Haloactinospora alba: one gene and its partner. The protein of the gene in region 1 interacts with the protein of each later gene in a pairwise test. Links are inferred from orthologs where the notes say so. Each region holds a gene or a part of one and is shown on either strand. Other genes may lie near its edges.

Region 1 (8,090 bases):
CTGGCGCAGGGTCGCCAGCCGGTCGGCCTCCAGCCACAGGGCGAGGTCGAGGGCGTGTTCGGGCACGGTCTCGAAGTAGTTGGTGCGGTCGGTGGAGGTGGAGGCGTTGATGTCCCCACCGAGCCGTTCGACCGCGTCGAAGTGCTCGCCCTTGGCGACGTTCCCGCTGCCCTGGAACATCAGGTGCTCGAACAGGTGGGCGAACCCGGTCCTGCCCGGCACCTCGTAACGGGAACCGACCCCGTACCAGAGGTTGACCGCCGCCACCTGGCCGGTGTCCGCCGGTGCCGTCACCAGGCGGAGCCCGTTGTCCAGGGTGAACTGGCGCACGTTCCCGCTGGCCGTTTTCGTTGTCACCACTTCATGCACCCCTCATGTTCGGCCGTCGTACGGTTGCCGTTCCCGGTGTCTGAGCCTATGTGGTCGGAGGCGCTCACGTGTACGGTTACCGCAATCGGTACCGGGCCGCGCTCGGCCGTCACGGCAGGCGTCGCAGGACGCGCATCGAGCCGACGGCGCGGGTCTCGGTGAACGCTCCCGAGTCCAGTGCCCGCCGGTAGATGGTGTAGGGCGGGCGCCCGCCGTCGGCGGGGTCGGGGAACACGTCGTGGATGGCCAGGGCACCGCCGGGTGCGACGTGGGGGCTCCAGCCGTCGTAGTCGGCCCGGGCGGCCTCGTCGGTGTGGCCGCCGTCGATGAACACCATGCCCAGCGGGGTGTTCCACAGCCGGGCGACGTCGGCGGATCGGCCGATCACGGCCACCACGTGCTCCTCCAGGTCCGCCGCCGCGATGGTGGCGCGGAACTCGCCCAGCGTGTCGAGCCTGCCCGTCTCCGGGTCGGCCATGGCGGGGTCGTGGTACTCCCAGCCGCGCTGGTGCTCCTCGGAACCGCGGTGGTGGTCCACGGTGACGACGGTGCCGCCGGTGCGGCGGGCGGCCGCCCCCAGGTAAACGGTGGACTTCCCGCAGTAGCTGCCGATCTCCAGTACCGGGCCGAGCGCCGCGTGGTCCCGCGCGGTCTCGTGGAGGACGCGCCCCTCCTCGGGAGGCATGAACCCTTTCGCGGCCTCGGCGATGCGTTCCAGGTCGGCTGGCATGGTCATTGGGGTTTTTCCTTCCCGGTCCGGTCCGTTGCCGGGTCCGTCAGCCGGTGTGGTTGGCGAGCCGTTCCACGGCGGCGTCCAGGACCTCGTCGCGTTTGCAGAACGCGAAACGGACCAGGTGGCGCCCCTCGTCGGGGTTGTCGTAGAGGACCTGCGCGGGGACGGCGGCGACGCCGGCGCTGCGGGGGAGCTCGCGGGCGAACTCGATGCCGTCCGTGTAGCCCAGCGGACGGATGTCGGCCATGAGGAAGTAGGTCCCGTGCGGGCGCAGCACCGTGAAACCGGCGGCGCGCAGCCCCTCGGACAGCCGGTCGCGTTTGCTCTCCAGCGCCTCGCGCTGCTGTCGCACCCACCCGGTCTCCTCCCGCAGCGCGTCGGCGACCGCGAGCTGCAGGGCGCCGTTCGCGGTGAACGTGAGGAACTGGTTGACGGTCTGCATCGCGCGGATGAGGGGACGCGGCCCGGTGGCCCACCCGGTCTTCCACGCGGTGACGGAGAACGTCTTCCCGGCGGAGGAGAGGGAGAGGGTGCGCTCGCGCATGCCGGGGAGACTGGCCAGCGGGGTGTGGGCCACGCCGTCGAAGGTGAGGTGTTCGTAGACCTCGTCGGTGAGGGCGATGAGGTCGTTGCGGCGGCACACGTCGGCGATGGTCTCGAGCTCCGCCGGGGTGAGCACGGTGCCGGTGGGGTTGTGCGGGGTGTTGACGATGACCATCCGGGTCCGGGGGCCGACGGCGGCCCGCAGCTCATCCGGGTCGAACGTGAACCGGTTCCCGTCGGCGGGGTCGGGGCGCAGCGCGACGGGGCGCCGGGTGGCGCCCGCCAGTGCGATGGCACCGGCGTAGGAGTCGTACATGGGTTCGAGCAGCACGACCTCGTCGCCGGGTTCCACCAGCCCGAGCACCGCCGAGGCGATCCCGGCGGTGGCGCCCACGGTGACGTAGACCTCCCCGTCGGGGTCGTAGGAGAGCCCGTGCAGGCGCTGCCGTTCCTCGGCCACGGCGCCGCGGAGCTCGCTCCGCCCCGGGCCGGGCGGGTACTGGTTGACGCCCTCCTGGATCCGCCGGGTGGCGCCGTCCAGCAGGGAACGCGGACCGTCGGTGTCCGGGAAGCCCTGCCCGAGGTTGATGGCGCCGTGGTCGGCGGCCAGCTGGCTCATCTCGGCGAAGATCGTCTCGCCGAACCTGCGCATCCTGGTGACAAGCGGTTCCTCCACGGCAGGCAGCATAGGCTGTCGCCGTGTCGCTGTCGCGTGGCGGGTCCGGTCACGCGCGGCGGTGCCGCCGTCAGCGGGACGCTTCGGGGGGATTGCGCGTGCGCCGCGCCCGGACCTCGTGCAGGACCCGGTTGAGTTGGACCACGTCCTCGTCGCTGATGTTCTCCACGAACCGCAGCATGGTCGTTCCCGGGTCGCCGCAGGAGTGGAAGATCTCGTTCATGAGCCGGGCGTTGTGTTCCTCGCGGGACTCACAGGGCCAGTACAGCCAGGCCCGGCCGGCTTTCTCCCGGTTCAGCACCCCTTTGTGGTGCAGGATGTTGGTCACCGTCATGACGGTCGTGTAGGCGACGTTGCGTCCGTAGACCATGGTGTCGCGCACCTCGCGCACGGTGAGAGGGCTGTCCGCCCTCCAGAGCGCGTCCATGATCGCGGATTCGAGCTCACCGAACTCTTTCACCCTCCCCACCTCCGTTCGGACATATTAGGAGGGGGTGCCAGGATGTGGCTGGAAAATGCGCACACCCGCGCAGATCCGTGCCTGGTGGCGGTTCTGGCCGTGCGTTTCACGGGTGCGCGGGGGGCGGATTCCGTCCGTTCGGTCGGCGCACGACGCCGTTTCCGTGGCGGGGGCGGAGCGGCCGGGTTCGGTCCCGTCCGGCGGGCCCCCGCTTCCGCTGGGCGGGACCGACCGTCCTACCCGGCCGCTTGTGGACTGGGACGCCGCGAGGACACGCGCGGTTCCCGTTCCCGTTGCGCCACCGTCGCGAAACGGTCACATCCGGGAGGGAATCGCCGCAGGTCACAGGGGATTTTTTCCGGACATGGCCTTCGTCGTGTGAATGACTGTTAGGTATCTCCCAGTCGGATCGCGGCACGGACTCCCCATAGACGCCCCCGGACAAGTAGCCTGTGCATTGAGAGCGCTGGCCGGGGTGCGTCCGGACGGCCGCAGAGAGCCGTCGCAGCCGGAGCCGCCCCGCGCAGCGACCATCTCGTCAATATCCATTCACAAGCGAGCTGCGGAAGAGGGCGATCTCCGCCGTGTCGTCTGAGGCGTCTCACCCCTTGACAGATTTCGGCCCTAATGAGTGGTTGGTCGAGGAGCTTTACCAAAAGTATCTGAACGACCCGAACTCGGTTGATAAGGCATGGTGGAATTTCTTCGCCGACTACAAGTCCGGCACGACCACCCAGCCCAACGGCGCGACCGGGAAGTCCCCGGCTAGCTCCGCACCCGCGTCCACAGCCACGTCACAAGGCGAGTCGAAACCGAGCCAGCAGTCCGAGAGCCAGAAACAGCCGGCGTCCGGCTCGGACGGCTCCACCTCCTCCGCTGAGGAGGAGACCGAGGAGGCTCTGAAGGTCCACGAGGAGCGGCTGCGCGGCGCGCCCGCCCGGACCGCCTCCAACATGGAGGCCAGCCTGTCACTGCCGACCGCGACGAGTGTCCGCGCGGTCCCGGTGAAGCTGCTCTTCGACAACCGCATCGTCATCAACAACCACCTGAAGCGCGGCCGGGGCGGGAAGGTCTCCTTCACCCACCTCATCGGCTACGCCATGGTGAAGGCGCTGCAGTCGATGCCGGAGATGAACTACTCCTACGTGGAGGTCGACGGTAAACCGGGCATCGCCAAGCCGGAGCACGTGAACTTCGGCCTGGCCATCGACCTGGAGAAGCCCGACGGCTCCCGGCAGCTGGTGGTGCCCAGCATCAAGACCGCCGACCAGATGGACTTCAAGCAGTTCTGGAGCGGCTACGAGGAGCTGGTCCGCAAGGCCCGGAACAACAAGCTGGGCGTCCCCGACTTCCAGGGGACCACGATCAGCCTGACCAACCCGGGCGGTATCGGCACCGTGCACTCGGTGCCGCGGCTGATGCCGGGGCAGGGCACCATCGTGGGTGTCGGCGCGATGGAGTACCCGGCCGAGTTCCAGGGAGCCTCGGACGAGACCCTGAACCGGCTCGCGGTGAGCAAGGTCATGACGCTGACCTCCACCTACGACCACCGCATCATCCAGGGCGCGCAGTCCGGGGAGTTCCTGCGCAGGATCCACAACCTGCTGCTGGGCGAGGAAGGGTTCTACGACGAGATCTTCCGGTCGCTGCGCATCCCGTACGAGCCGGTGCGGTGGGAACAGGACATCTCGGTCAACCACGACTACGAGCTCGACAAGGCGAGCCGGGTCCAGGAGCTGATCCACGCCTACCGGGTGCGCGGCCACCTCATGGCCGAGACCGACCCGCTGGAGTACAAGCAGCGCCGCCACCCGGACCTGGACGTCCTCGAGCACGGCCTGACCCTGTGGGACCTGGAGCGGGAGTTCCCCACCGGCGGCTTCGGCGGCAAGCAGGTCATGAAGCTGCGGGACGTGCTGGGTGTACTGCGCGACACCTACTGCCGCACCGTGGGCATCGAGTACATGCACATCCAGAGCCCGGAGGAGCGGGAGTGGATCCAGGCCCACGTGGAGCGGGAGCACGAGAGCCCCAGACGTGAGGAGCAGCTGCACATCCTGCGGCGGCTGAACAGCGCCGAGGCCTTCGAGACGTTCCTGCAGACGAAGTACGTGGGGCAGAAGCGGTTCTCCCTGGAGGGCGGAGAGTCCCTGATCCCGCTGCTGGACGGCGTCATCACCAAGGCCGCCGAGTCCAACCTGGACGAGGTCGTGCTGGCGATGGCCCACCGCGGGCGGCTGAACGTCCTCGCCAACATCTGCGGCAAGTCCTACGGCCAGATCTTCGGCGAGTTCGAGGGCAACCTGGACCCGCGCAGCGTGCACGGTTCCGGCGACGTCAAGTACCACCTCGGCACCGAGGGCACCTTCGAGACCGCCAACGGGGAGAGGATCGCGATCTCCCTGGCCGCCAACCCCAGCCACCTGGAGACGGTCAACCCGGTGGCCGAGGGCATCGTGCGCGCCAAGCAGGACATCCTGGACAAGGGGCCGCACGGTTTCACCGTGCTGCCGCTGCTGATCCACGGGGACGCCGCGTTCGCCGGCCAGGGTGTGGTCGCCGAGACCCTGAACCTGTCCCAGCTGCGCGGGTACCGCACCGGCGGCACGGTGCACGTCATCGTGAACAACCAGGTCGGGTTCACCACCTCGCCGGCGGACAGCCGGTCGAGCGTCTACGCCACCGACGTGGCGCGGATGGTGCAGGCTCCGATCTTCCACGTGAACGGTGACGACCCGGAGGCCGTGGTGCGGGTGGCCCAGCTCGCCTTCGCCTACCGGCAGGCGTTCAACAAGGACGTCGTCGTCGACATGGTGTGCTACCGGCGGCGCGGCCACAACGAGGCGGACAACCCGCAGTTCACGCAGCCGCTGATGTACAACGTGATCGACGCGAAGCGCTCCACGCGCAAGCTCTACACCGAGGCGCTGATCGGCCGCGGCGACATCACCGTGGAGGAGGCGGAGAACGCGCTGCGGGACTACCAGACGCAGCTGGAGCGCGCCTTCACCGAGACCCGGGAGGCCGGGAAGAAGCCCGCCGAACCCGGCGCGGTGATCAAGCCGGAGGTGTTCGACGAGGAACGCATCGACCACAGCACGGTGGAGACCGCGATCTCCAGCGAGGCCGTGAAGCGGATCGTGGACACGCAGGTCAACCTGCCCGAGGGCTTCACTCTCCACCCGCGGCTGCAGCCCCAGATGCAGCGGCGGCCCCAGATGGTCGAGGACGACAAGATCGACTTCCCGCTGGGGGAGACACTCGCGTTCGGTTCGCTGCTCATGGAGGAGCACCCCGTGCGGCTGGTCGGCCAGGACAGCCGCCGCGGCACCTTCGGACAGCGCCACGCGGCCCTCGTCGACCGGAACACCGGCGAGGTGCACATCCCGCTGAAACAGTTCGACCAGGGAACGTCCAAGTTCTACACGCACGACTCGCTGCTGAGCGAGTTCGCGGCGTTGGGCTTCGAGTACGGCTACTCCACGGAGCGCCCGGACGCCCTGGTGGCGTGGGAGGCCCAGTACGGCGACTTCGTCAACGGGGCGCAGAACGTCATCGACGAGTACATCAGCGCCAGTGAGCAGAAGTGGGGGCAGCGTTCCAACGTCACCATGCTGCTGCCGCACGGCTACGAGGGCCAGGGCCCGGACCACTCCTCGGCGCGCATCGAGCGGTTCCTCCAGCTGTGCGCCCAGGAGAACATGACGGTCGCCCAACCGACGACGCCGGCGAACTACTTCCACCTGCTGCGGTGGCAGGCGAAGTCGCCGTACCGCCGCCCGCTGGTGGTGTTCACGCCGAAGATGCTGCTGCGGCTGAAGACGGCCACGTCGGCAGTGTCGGAGTTCACCTCCGGGGCGTTCCAGCCGCTCATCCCGGACGAGGCGGGGCTGGAGCCGAAGGACGTCCGCCGGGTGGTGCTGTGCTCGGGCAAGGTGTACTACGACCTGGAGACCGCGCGCCGGAACACCGGTGACACCCAGACCGCCATCATCCGGGTGGAGCGGCTCTACCCGCTGCCGGTCGAGGAGATCCGCCAGCAACTGGCGGCGTACCCCAACGCCGGCGAGGTGCTGTGGGTGCAGGACGAGCCGGCGAACCAGGGGCCGTGGCCGTTCGTGGCCCTGGTCTTCTCCGAGCAGCTGGACCAGCCGTTCACCCGGGTCTCCCGGCCGGCGGGCTCCGCTCCGGCCGCCGGGTCGGGCAAGCGGCACGAGACCGAGCAGCAGGCGCTCATCAACACCGTCTTCCCCCCGGCGGAGTAGGTCATGTACTACACGGACCGCGGTCTGGAGGAACTGGAGAACCGCCGCGGCGAGGAGCAGGTGTCGCTGTCCTGGCTCGCCGACCAGCTGCGCGTGTTCACCGACCTCAATCCGGAGTTCGAGACCGCCGTCGACCGGTTGGCCACGTGGCTGGCCCGGCTGGACGACGAGGACGAGGAGGAGTGACCCGGTGGGGAGGGCGCGCCCTCCCCACCGGAGCGTTTCCGGGTGGTGGCGGCCGCGGGCCGCCACCACCCTTTCGTGTGCGCCCCCGCCCGGCCACCCCAACGAACCTCACGACATATCTTGAAAACCGGCGGCTCGCGACATATCGTGTTTGTTGTCAGCAGGTCGTGTCGAAGGGACTGCGATGGCGCGTTGGACCATCGACCAGCCGGCGACCCGGACGCTCGACGGCATCGTCGCGCTGCGCGTCCGGATCATCGGCGGTCATGTCAACATCCTGCCCACGGATGACCCGGTGACCTTCGAGGTCTCCGACATCACCGGGGAGCCGATCCTCGCCACCCACGAGGCCGGCATCCTCACCATCACCTACGAGGACCTCACCGGGAGCGGTTTCCTGGAGCGGCTGCGCCCGGCGCAGCTGTCCGGGTACAAGGGGGTGCAGCGCCGCTCCGCCACGGTCAACGTGCGGGTACCGCCCGACTGCCCCGTGGAGGTCACCACACTGTCGGCGCCGGTCGTCGCCGCGGGGTTGACCGCCAAGACCCACCTACGCACCGCATCCGGGGACATCACCCTGGACAACATCAACGGTGAGGTGGAGGCCAACACCGTCTCCGGCAGCTTCGCCGGCCGGGACCTGCACGGCATCCTGCGGTTCAACAGCGTGAGCGGCCAGGCCGCGGTGGCGGGCGGCAGGCTGGCGGAGATGTCCGGGAAGACCGCCTCGGGGCAGTTCCTGGCCGATGTCGACCTCGCCGCCTCCTCCCGGGTGCGGCTCGCGTCGGTGTCCGGCGAGGTGGCCCTGCGCGTTCCCGCCGACACCTCGGCCGGTGTCGAACTGCGGTCGGCCACCGG
Region 2 (6,783 bases), 1.5 Mb from region 1 along the record:
GGACTCACAGGCCTCCCGTGGAGGCCCAGGGGCTCGGCGACGACGTCGCGGGCGGGGCACCCGAACCAGGGGTGCCCCGCCCGCGACGTTAACCAATGCTGTGCCCTAGGGGGCCGGGGAGGACGCGGTCAGTACCGCCTCACCCACGTGCGGGGCCGGACCCGCGTTTCCCGCCGCGGTGCTGCTTGTTCCCGCCCCTGCCGGTTGCGGAGTTGTCCCGCGAGGAGCGGCGTTCCGTGTCGAACCGCCGGTCGCGACGCTGTGCCTGGTCTCCGCGGCGCTCGCCGCTCTCCCCGCGCCGTTCGCCGCGCTCCCCGTTCGGTCGCCGGTCGTTGCGGGGCCGGTTCTGGTTGTTGCGCCGGGGCCGCTGACGTCCGCGTCCACGACGGGCGGGCTCGGGTTCGGGCGGCTCCACCCACGGCTCCCAGGAGGGCTCCTGGGCTCCGGTGACGGTGCTCAGCAGCTCGTCACCCGGATTGACCAGGTGCTGCTTGGCCTCCACTCCCGCGTCCCCGAGCAGCCTCCGTGCCAGACGGCGCTGGTTGGGAGAGACCAAGGAGACCACGCACCCGGACTCCCCGGCACGTGCGGTACGGCCCCCGCGGTGCAGGTACTCCTTGTGCCCGGTCGGCAGGTCCACGTTGACCACCATGTCGATCCCGTCGACGTGGATACCGCGCGCTGCCACGTCGGTGGCGACCAGGGTCTGGATGCGGCCCTCGCGGAACTTCGTCAGCGTCTTGGTGCGTACGCTCTGGGTCTTTCCACCGTGCAGGGAGGCTGAGGGCACCCCGGCGTTGACGAGTTGCTCGCTGATGCTGTCGGCACGGTACTTGCTGCGGACGAACAACAGGGTGCGGCCGTCCCGCGCGGCGATCTGGGTGACGATGTGGTTCTTGTCCCGCGGCAGCACCTTCAGCAGGTGGTGCTCCATCGTGCTGACCTGGGACGTGGGGGAGTCCACCGAGTGGGTCTCGGGCTCGTGCATGTAGGTACGCACCAGCTTGTCCACGTCACCGTCCAGGGTGGCGGAGAACAGCAACGTCTGCGCACCCGAGGGGACCTGTTCCAACAGTTCGGTGACCTGGGGCATGAAGCCCATGTCGCACATCTGGTCGGCCTCGTCCAGGACGCACATGCCAACGTCGTCCAGTTCACAGGCGCCCTGGGAGATCAGGTCACTCAACCGTCCCGGGGTGGCGACGAGGACATCGACGCCCCGCCGCAGCTCGTTGATCTGGCGGCTGTAGGAGCTCCCGCCGACGACGTCCCCGACACGCGCGCCGACAGCGCGGGCGTACGGCAGGAGAGCGTCGCGCAACTGGTGCGCGAGCTCACGGGTGGGAACCAGCACCAACCCGCGCGGACGGCGCGCGGCGGCACGGCGCTCGCTGGCCCGTATCAGCAGCGGAAGACCGAAGGCCAGGGTCTTTCCCGATCCGGTACGGCCGCAGCCGAGGACGTCGCGACCGGCGAGTGCCGCGGGGATGGTCGCTGTCTGGATCGGGAACGGGCTGGTGACGCCGTTGCGGGTGAGTATGTCGGTGATCGATTCCGGCAGCCCAAGGTCGGAGAAGACCGGGTCTGCGGCATTGTTCGCTTCCGTCACGTGACGTAAAACCTTCCTCGTAGAGCGGCAGCGTTTCGAGGAAGGCCCCGCGGCTGCACGGCCGCAATCACACAAAACGCGCCGGGAAACGCGGCACGGAGGGCTCCTGGAGCTTCCTCCGGCGCTGGGCGGTCCGGCGCGCCGGGTGCGCGCAGTACGGGTGAGACCGCCTCCAGTAGGGTACTAGAGAGCCCGTGCCGGCAGACACAGCGGGAACCGTTCTTCCGGGGTGATTCGTACCTCCTCGGTGGGCCGGCCCCGGTCAACCGGCTCCCCGGAAGCCGTCCGTCCCGGACACGACTTGCGACCCGACCGCCCTCGGCCGGCCCGGGTACTACGCGGACTGCTGCCGGGCGAGGTCGGTGAGGCGACCGATCTGCGCCCGCCGCTCAGCCGCCGCCTGCTCCGCCAGGCTGTTGTCCGGTGCCTGCAGTAGGAGCTCCTTCGTGGCCCGCGCCGCCTCGGCGGGGGTAGTGAGCACGGCGGCCGCGAGGTCGGATACGGCGCCCTCCAGCTCGTCGCCGCCGACGACGAGCTCGGCGAGCCCGAGCTCCCGGGCCTCGGTAGCGGGAATCCGGCGGGCGGTCAGGCACAGTTCCAGGGCACGGTTCGGTCCGACCAGGTCCACGAGGGGTTTGGTTCCCGTGAGGTCGGGGACGAGCCCCAGCGCTGGTTCCTTCATGCACAGCTGCGCGTTGTCGGCGAGTATGCGCAGGTCACAGGAGAGAGCGAGCTGGAACCCCGCCCCTATGGCATGGCCGTGGACTGCGGCTATGGAGACGAGGTCCGGCCTGCGCAGCCAACGGAAACCCTCCTGGTAGCCAGCTATCGTCGCGTCCAGCTCCGCGGGGTCGGGGACCTTCCCACTGGCGAGAGGGGAACTCTCGCCCTCGGGCCCGCCGGGTTCGAACATGGTGAGATCGATACCGGAGGAGAAGGAGGCCCCATCCCCGGCTAGCACCACGATTCGGACGGACTCGGGGAGGTTCTGGCCGATACTGGCCAACGCGCTCCACGTGCGCCCTGTCATGGCGTTGCGACGCTCCGGGCGGGCCAGGGTGACTCTCGCGATCTCCCCGTCGATCTCCAGTCGCAGACCGGCCTCGTCCAGCTCCTGGTCCGTGATCACCTGGTCAGCCATGCGCACCTCCGCGATTCGGGCTATCCGCCGCAACCGGCGGGTCTGTTCGGCCGGGAACGGGGGCCAACCCTACTCGGCACGGGAGGAGGAGCGACCGCACGGGTCACGAACGGCCGGTGACCCCGCCCCGTCCACGCAGCGTTGCACCGGCCTCGGTGAGCAGGCGGCGCACGAAACCGTAGGAGCGGCCGGTGGCCGCGGCCAGCGAGCGTATGCTCTCCCCCTGCTCGTAGCGCTCCCGGAGTTCGGTCGCGAGCTCCGAGCGTTCAGTGCCTGTCACCCGCGCGCCTCTCTGCAGCGACTCGGACACGGCGTCCTCCCACTCTCCGTCGGTGATCATGGCCACAGTCGCTGCCAATGATCAGCCATGCCCGCGGCTGTGGCTACCGGTGGGACACGACGGGCGCGGCACTACAACCGCGCCTCGGGGTTTCGGACACGACACTTCGGGGGCCGAAACCGGGTCCCCGGCCGGCCACCGTTCAGGCGAGCGACACGAGTTCGGCGTACTCGGGGCTCCACATGTCCTCCCCGCCGTCGGGCAGCATGATGACCCGCTCCGGCTGCAGTGCCTCGACCGCTCCCTCGTCGTGGGTGACGAGCACGATCGCGCCCTTGTAGTTGCGCAGCGCGTTGAGGATCTCCTCGCGGCTGGCCGGATCAAGGTTGTTGGTGGGTTCGTCCAGCAACAGCACATTGGCGCTGGAGACCACGAGTCTGGCCAGGGCCAGTCGTGTCTTCTCCCCGCCCGAGAGCACCCCCGCGGGTTTCTCGACGTCATCACCGCTGAATAGGAACGATCCGAGAGTGCGTCTGGCCTCGACGTCAGGCAGGTCGGGAGCGGTGTCCATCATGTTCTCCAGGACGGAGCGCTCCGTGTCCAGGGTCTCGTGCTCCTGTGCGTAGTAGCCGAGCTGTAGCCCGTGGCCGGGTATCACCTCTCCGGTGTCGGGTTGTTCCACTCCCGCCATGAGGCGCAGCAGTGTCGTCTTGCCGGCGCCGTTCAGACCGAGGATGACCACCCTGCTGCCGCGGTCGATGGCCAGGTCCACCCCGGAGAAGATCTCCAGGGAGCCGTAGGACTTGGACAGGCCCTTGGCGGTCAGCGGTGTTCGCCCGCACGGAGCGGGGTCGGGGAACCGCAGTTTGGCGACCTTGTCCGCGCTGCGCTGGCCCTCCACGGAGTTGAGAAGCCGTTCGGCGCGGTTGTCCATCTGGTGCGCGGCTCTCGCCTTGGTGGCTTTGGCCCGGAACCGGTCGGCCTGTTTCCGTAGCGCCGACGCCTGCTTCTCCGCGTTGTCCTGCTCCCGTTTGCGCCTGCGCTCGTCGGCCTCCCGCTGGGCCTGGTAGGCCTTCCAGCCCATGTTGTACATGTCCAGTACGCACCTGTTGGCGTCCAGGTAGAAGACCTTGTTCACGACGTGTTCGACCAGGTCGACATCGTGGCTGATGACGATCAGCCCACCCTGGTGGGACTTCAGGAAGTCGCGCAGCCAGATGATGGAGTCACCGTCGAGGTGGTTGGTCGGTTCGTCGAGCAGCAGGGTGTCGGCTCCGCTGAACAGGATGCGCGCCAGCTCGATGCGGCGGCGCTGTCCACCGGACAGGGTCCCCAACGGTTGGGAGAGGATGCGCTCCTCCAGCCCCAGGCTGGAGGCGATGGACGCCGCCTCGGCCTCGGCCGCGTAACCACCCATCAGGTGCAACCGTTCCTCGGCGTGGGCGTAGGCACGGGACCCCTGGTCGCGCACTTTGGGATCGTCGCTTCCCATCCGCTCCTCGGCGGCCCGCATCTGCCGCACAGCCTCGTCGATACCGCGCGCGGAGAGGATCCGTTCCCGAGCGATCTCCGAGAGGTCGCTCGCCCGGGGATCCTGCGGGAGGTACCCGATACTTCCGTTGTTGGTGACCTGGCCGGAGCTCGGCGTCCCCTCCCCTGCCAGCACTTTGGTCAGGGTCGTCTTACCGGCGCCGTTACGGCCTACCAGTCCGATCCGGTCACCGTTGTTGACACGGAAGGAGGCGGACTCCAGCAGCAGGCGGGAGCCCACACGCAGTTCAAGATCAGAAGCGATCAGCATGAAGGCAAACTTTCTCACGGGAGAGTGCGCACGGAGATATCCGGCAGGAGCTCGGCGGATGGAACAGGCGCTGAACGCCCTCAACGAGGCTCAGTCCGGCATCGCGCACACTCGCTCCAGGATAGGGGCACCAGCCGGAGGTGCGTCCGGCCCCGTTCTCTCGTCGACACGGTGTTGGGGACCCGTTCGGTGGGTGCCTGTCCCGCTGAGTGCCGCCCCAGCACCGCCCGGCCGCGTTCCCGTCGGTCGACGGAGCCCGCTCCGCCTCCCTGCGCGGCCGCGCAGGGGCGGCACTGGAGTACGCCGCTCGCGACGAACAGCCTCCACCGAACGGGAACCTAGGCGGCTCCCGGATCCCGGCCGGAGCCGGCCCCTGGACCCGCGGCGGGGACGGCGGCACCCTCACCAGCGGAAACGGTGGCGAACGGGCGGTTGCGCAACAGGGCGGCGACCACGGCCGCGATCGGTGTGGCCAAAAACATCCCGAGTACACCGGCGATGATGCTTCCCACCGCGATCACCAGCAGGACCACCGGGGACGGCAGTTCCAGCGCCCGCCCGTAAACGCGTGGCGCGAAGACGTGGCTCTCCAGCTGCTGCACCACCAGGACCACCGCCACCACGAGCACCGCGACGATCCATCCCTCGGTGACGAACGCGACCAGGGCCGCCAGTAATCCCGTGAGGAACGCGCCCACCACCGGCAGGAAGGCACCGACGAATGTCAGTACGATCAGCGGAATCGCCAGTGCGGGGTCGATCAGGAAGATCAGGAAGACGCCGATGCCGACCGCGTCGATCAGGCCCACGAGCGCCACGCCGCGCACGTAGCGTCCCATGACGTCGTAGGCGAGGTCGCCGGCGGCCTTCAGCGCCGGCCGGGAGGGAGAGGGGAACAGGGTCCGGACCCACTCCATGAGCCTGTCGCCGGAGTGGACGAAGTACACGGCCAGCACCAGCACGAGGACCAGTCCGACCAGAACCTCCAGCACCGCCGTGCCGGCGGTCCACACACCGCTGACGATGTCCGAGCCCCTCTCCTGCAGTACGCTGCGGAGTTCCTCCTCGGCGCTGGTGATGGTCTGGTCGAGCAGGTCCGGGTCCAGTCCGACAGCGGCGAGGAGCCCCCGTATGGAGTCCAGCCCTTCGCCGACGCTGCGGACCAGTCCCCCGAATCCGGAGATGGCGGGCTGTACGACCAGCGTGACGACCGCGCCCAACGCGAGCAGGGCCCCGACGAACGTGAGGGCTGTCGAGAGGCCACGGCCGAGCCCTCTGCGGCGCAGCCAGTTGGTCGGCGGGGACAGGAGCGCGGTTATGAACACCGCGAGGATGAGGGGAACGACCACCACGCGCAGGTAGGAGATCCCCCACAGCAACAGCCCGATGACCACACCGAGGATCAGCAGCCGAAGCGCGATGTCGCTCGCCCGACGCAACGCGTCGACGGTGCCGACCTCGTCGTGGTGCGCCGGCTCGGGTTCGACAGAACGCTCCGGTGGGGGTGGATCAGCGCTCTTCTCGCGCGATGCCCGCCACCGGTTCACCAACGGCCATTCGCTCGGCCGCTTCACCCGCACATTCGCCCCTTGGGATCGGATACGTCAGAACTGCCAGTGTGCGTGCTCCCGTGTAATCCCATGATGCACCGTCGTCGACGGATTCACGTTCCTGCCGCGCTGGCTTCCGCAGCACGGACGGTCAGAATTGCCATGGCTCACGAGCGTCCTCACTGCTCACGATCTCGTTTCCGAACGGTGCCAGCGCCACCGGAATCATCTTCAGTGTGGCCCACGCCATGGGGATACCGATAACGGTCACGGCGAGGCCGGCCGCGGCGACGATGTGACCGACAACCAGCCACCATCCCGCGACGAGCACCCAGACGACATTCAGCAGCGTACTGCCGCTTCCGGAGCCACTCTTGCTCGCCATCTCCCTCCCGAACGGCC

Evidence for each region.
Region 2: the proteins of FHX37_RS02075 (region 1) and FHX37_RS08795 interact in binary tests that used the Escherichia coli proteins (3 or more experiments, as listed by UniProt). The link is inferred for Haloactinospora alba from one-to-one orthologs.

What each region holds. Positions count from the first base shown.
Region 1 is NZ_VFQC01000001.1:440,903-448,992, reverse strand. Bases 2,999-7,246 are described here. They hold FHX37_RS02075 (multifunctional oxoglutarate decarboxylase/oxoglutarate dehydrogenase thiamine pyrophosphate-binding subunit/dihydrolipoyllysine-residue succinyltransferase subunit), read left to right. Parts: upstream 2,999-3,365; coding sequence 3,366-7,046; downstream 7,047-7,246. Other genes in these bases: FHX37_RS02070 (DUF6104 family protein), read left to right, coding at 7,050-7,232. Outside these bases: FHX37_RS02095 (M16 family metallopeptidase), read right to left, coding at 1-357; FHX37_RS02090 (class I SAM-dependent methyltransferase), read right to left, coding at 479-1,105; FHX37_RS02085 (pyridoxal phosphate-dependent aminotransferase), read right to left, coding at 1,146-2,321; FHX37_RS02080 (BlaI/MecI/CopY family transcriptional regulator), read right to left, coding at 2,392-2,781; FHX37_RS02065 (DUF4097 family beta strand repeat-containing protein), read left to right, coding at 7,417-8,090. UniProt on the Escherichia coli protein: E1 component of the 2-oxoglutarate dehydrogenase (OGDH) complex which catalyzes the decarboxylation of 2-oxoglutarate, the first step in the conversion of 2-oxoglutarate to succinyl-CoA and CO(2).
Region 2 is NZ_VFQC01000001.1:1,949,873-1,956,655, forward strand. What follows is about bases 2,533-5,473. They hold FHX37_RS08795 (ABC-F family ATP-binding cassette domain-containing protein), read right to left. Parts: upstream 4,832-5,473; coding sequence 3,233-4,831; downstream 2,533-3,232. Other genes in these bases: FHX37_RS08785 (enoyl-CoA hydratase/isomerase family protein), read right to left, coding at 2,533-2,750; FHX37_RS08790 (helix-turn-helix domain-containing protein), read right to left, coding at 2,854-3,090; FHX37_RS08800 (AI-2E family transporter), read right to left, coding at 5,170-5,473. In the rest of the region: FHX37_RS08780 (DEAD/DEAH box helicase), read right to left, coding at 140-1,609; more of FHX37_RS08785, read right to left, coding at 1,944-2,532; more of FHX37_RS08800, read right to left, coding at 5,474-6,405; FHX37_RS08805 (YccF domain-containing protein), read right to left, coding at 6,533-6,783. UniProt on the Escherichia coli protein: Genetic data indicate it may be involved in ribosome assembly or function.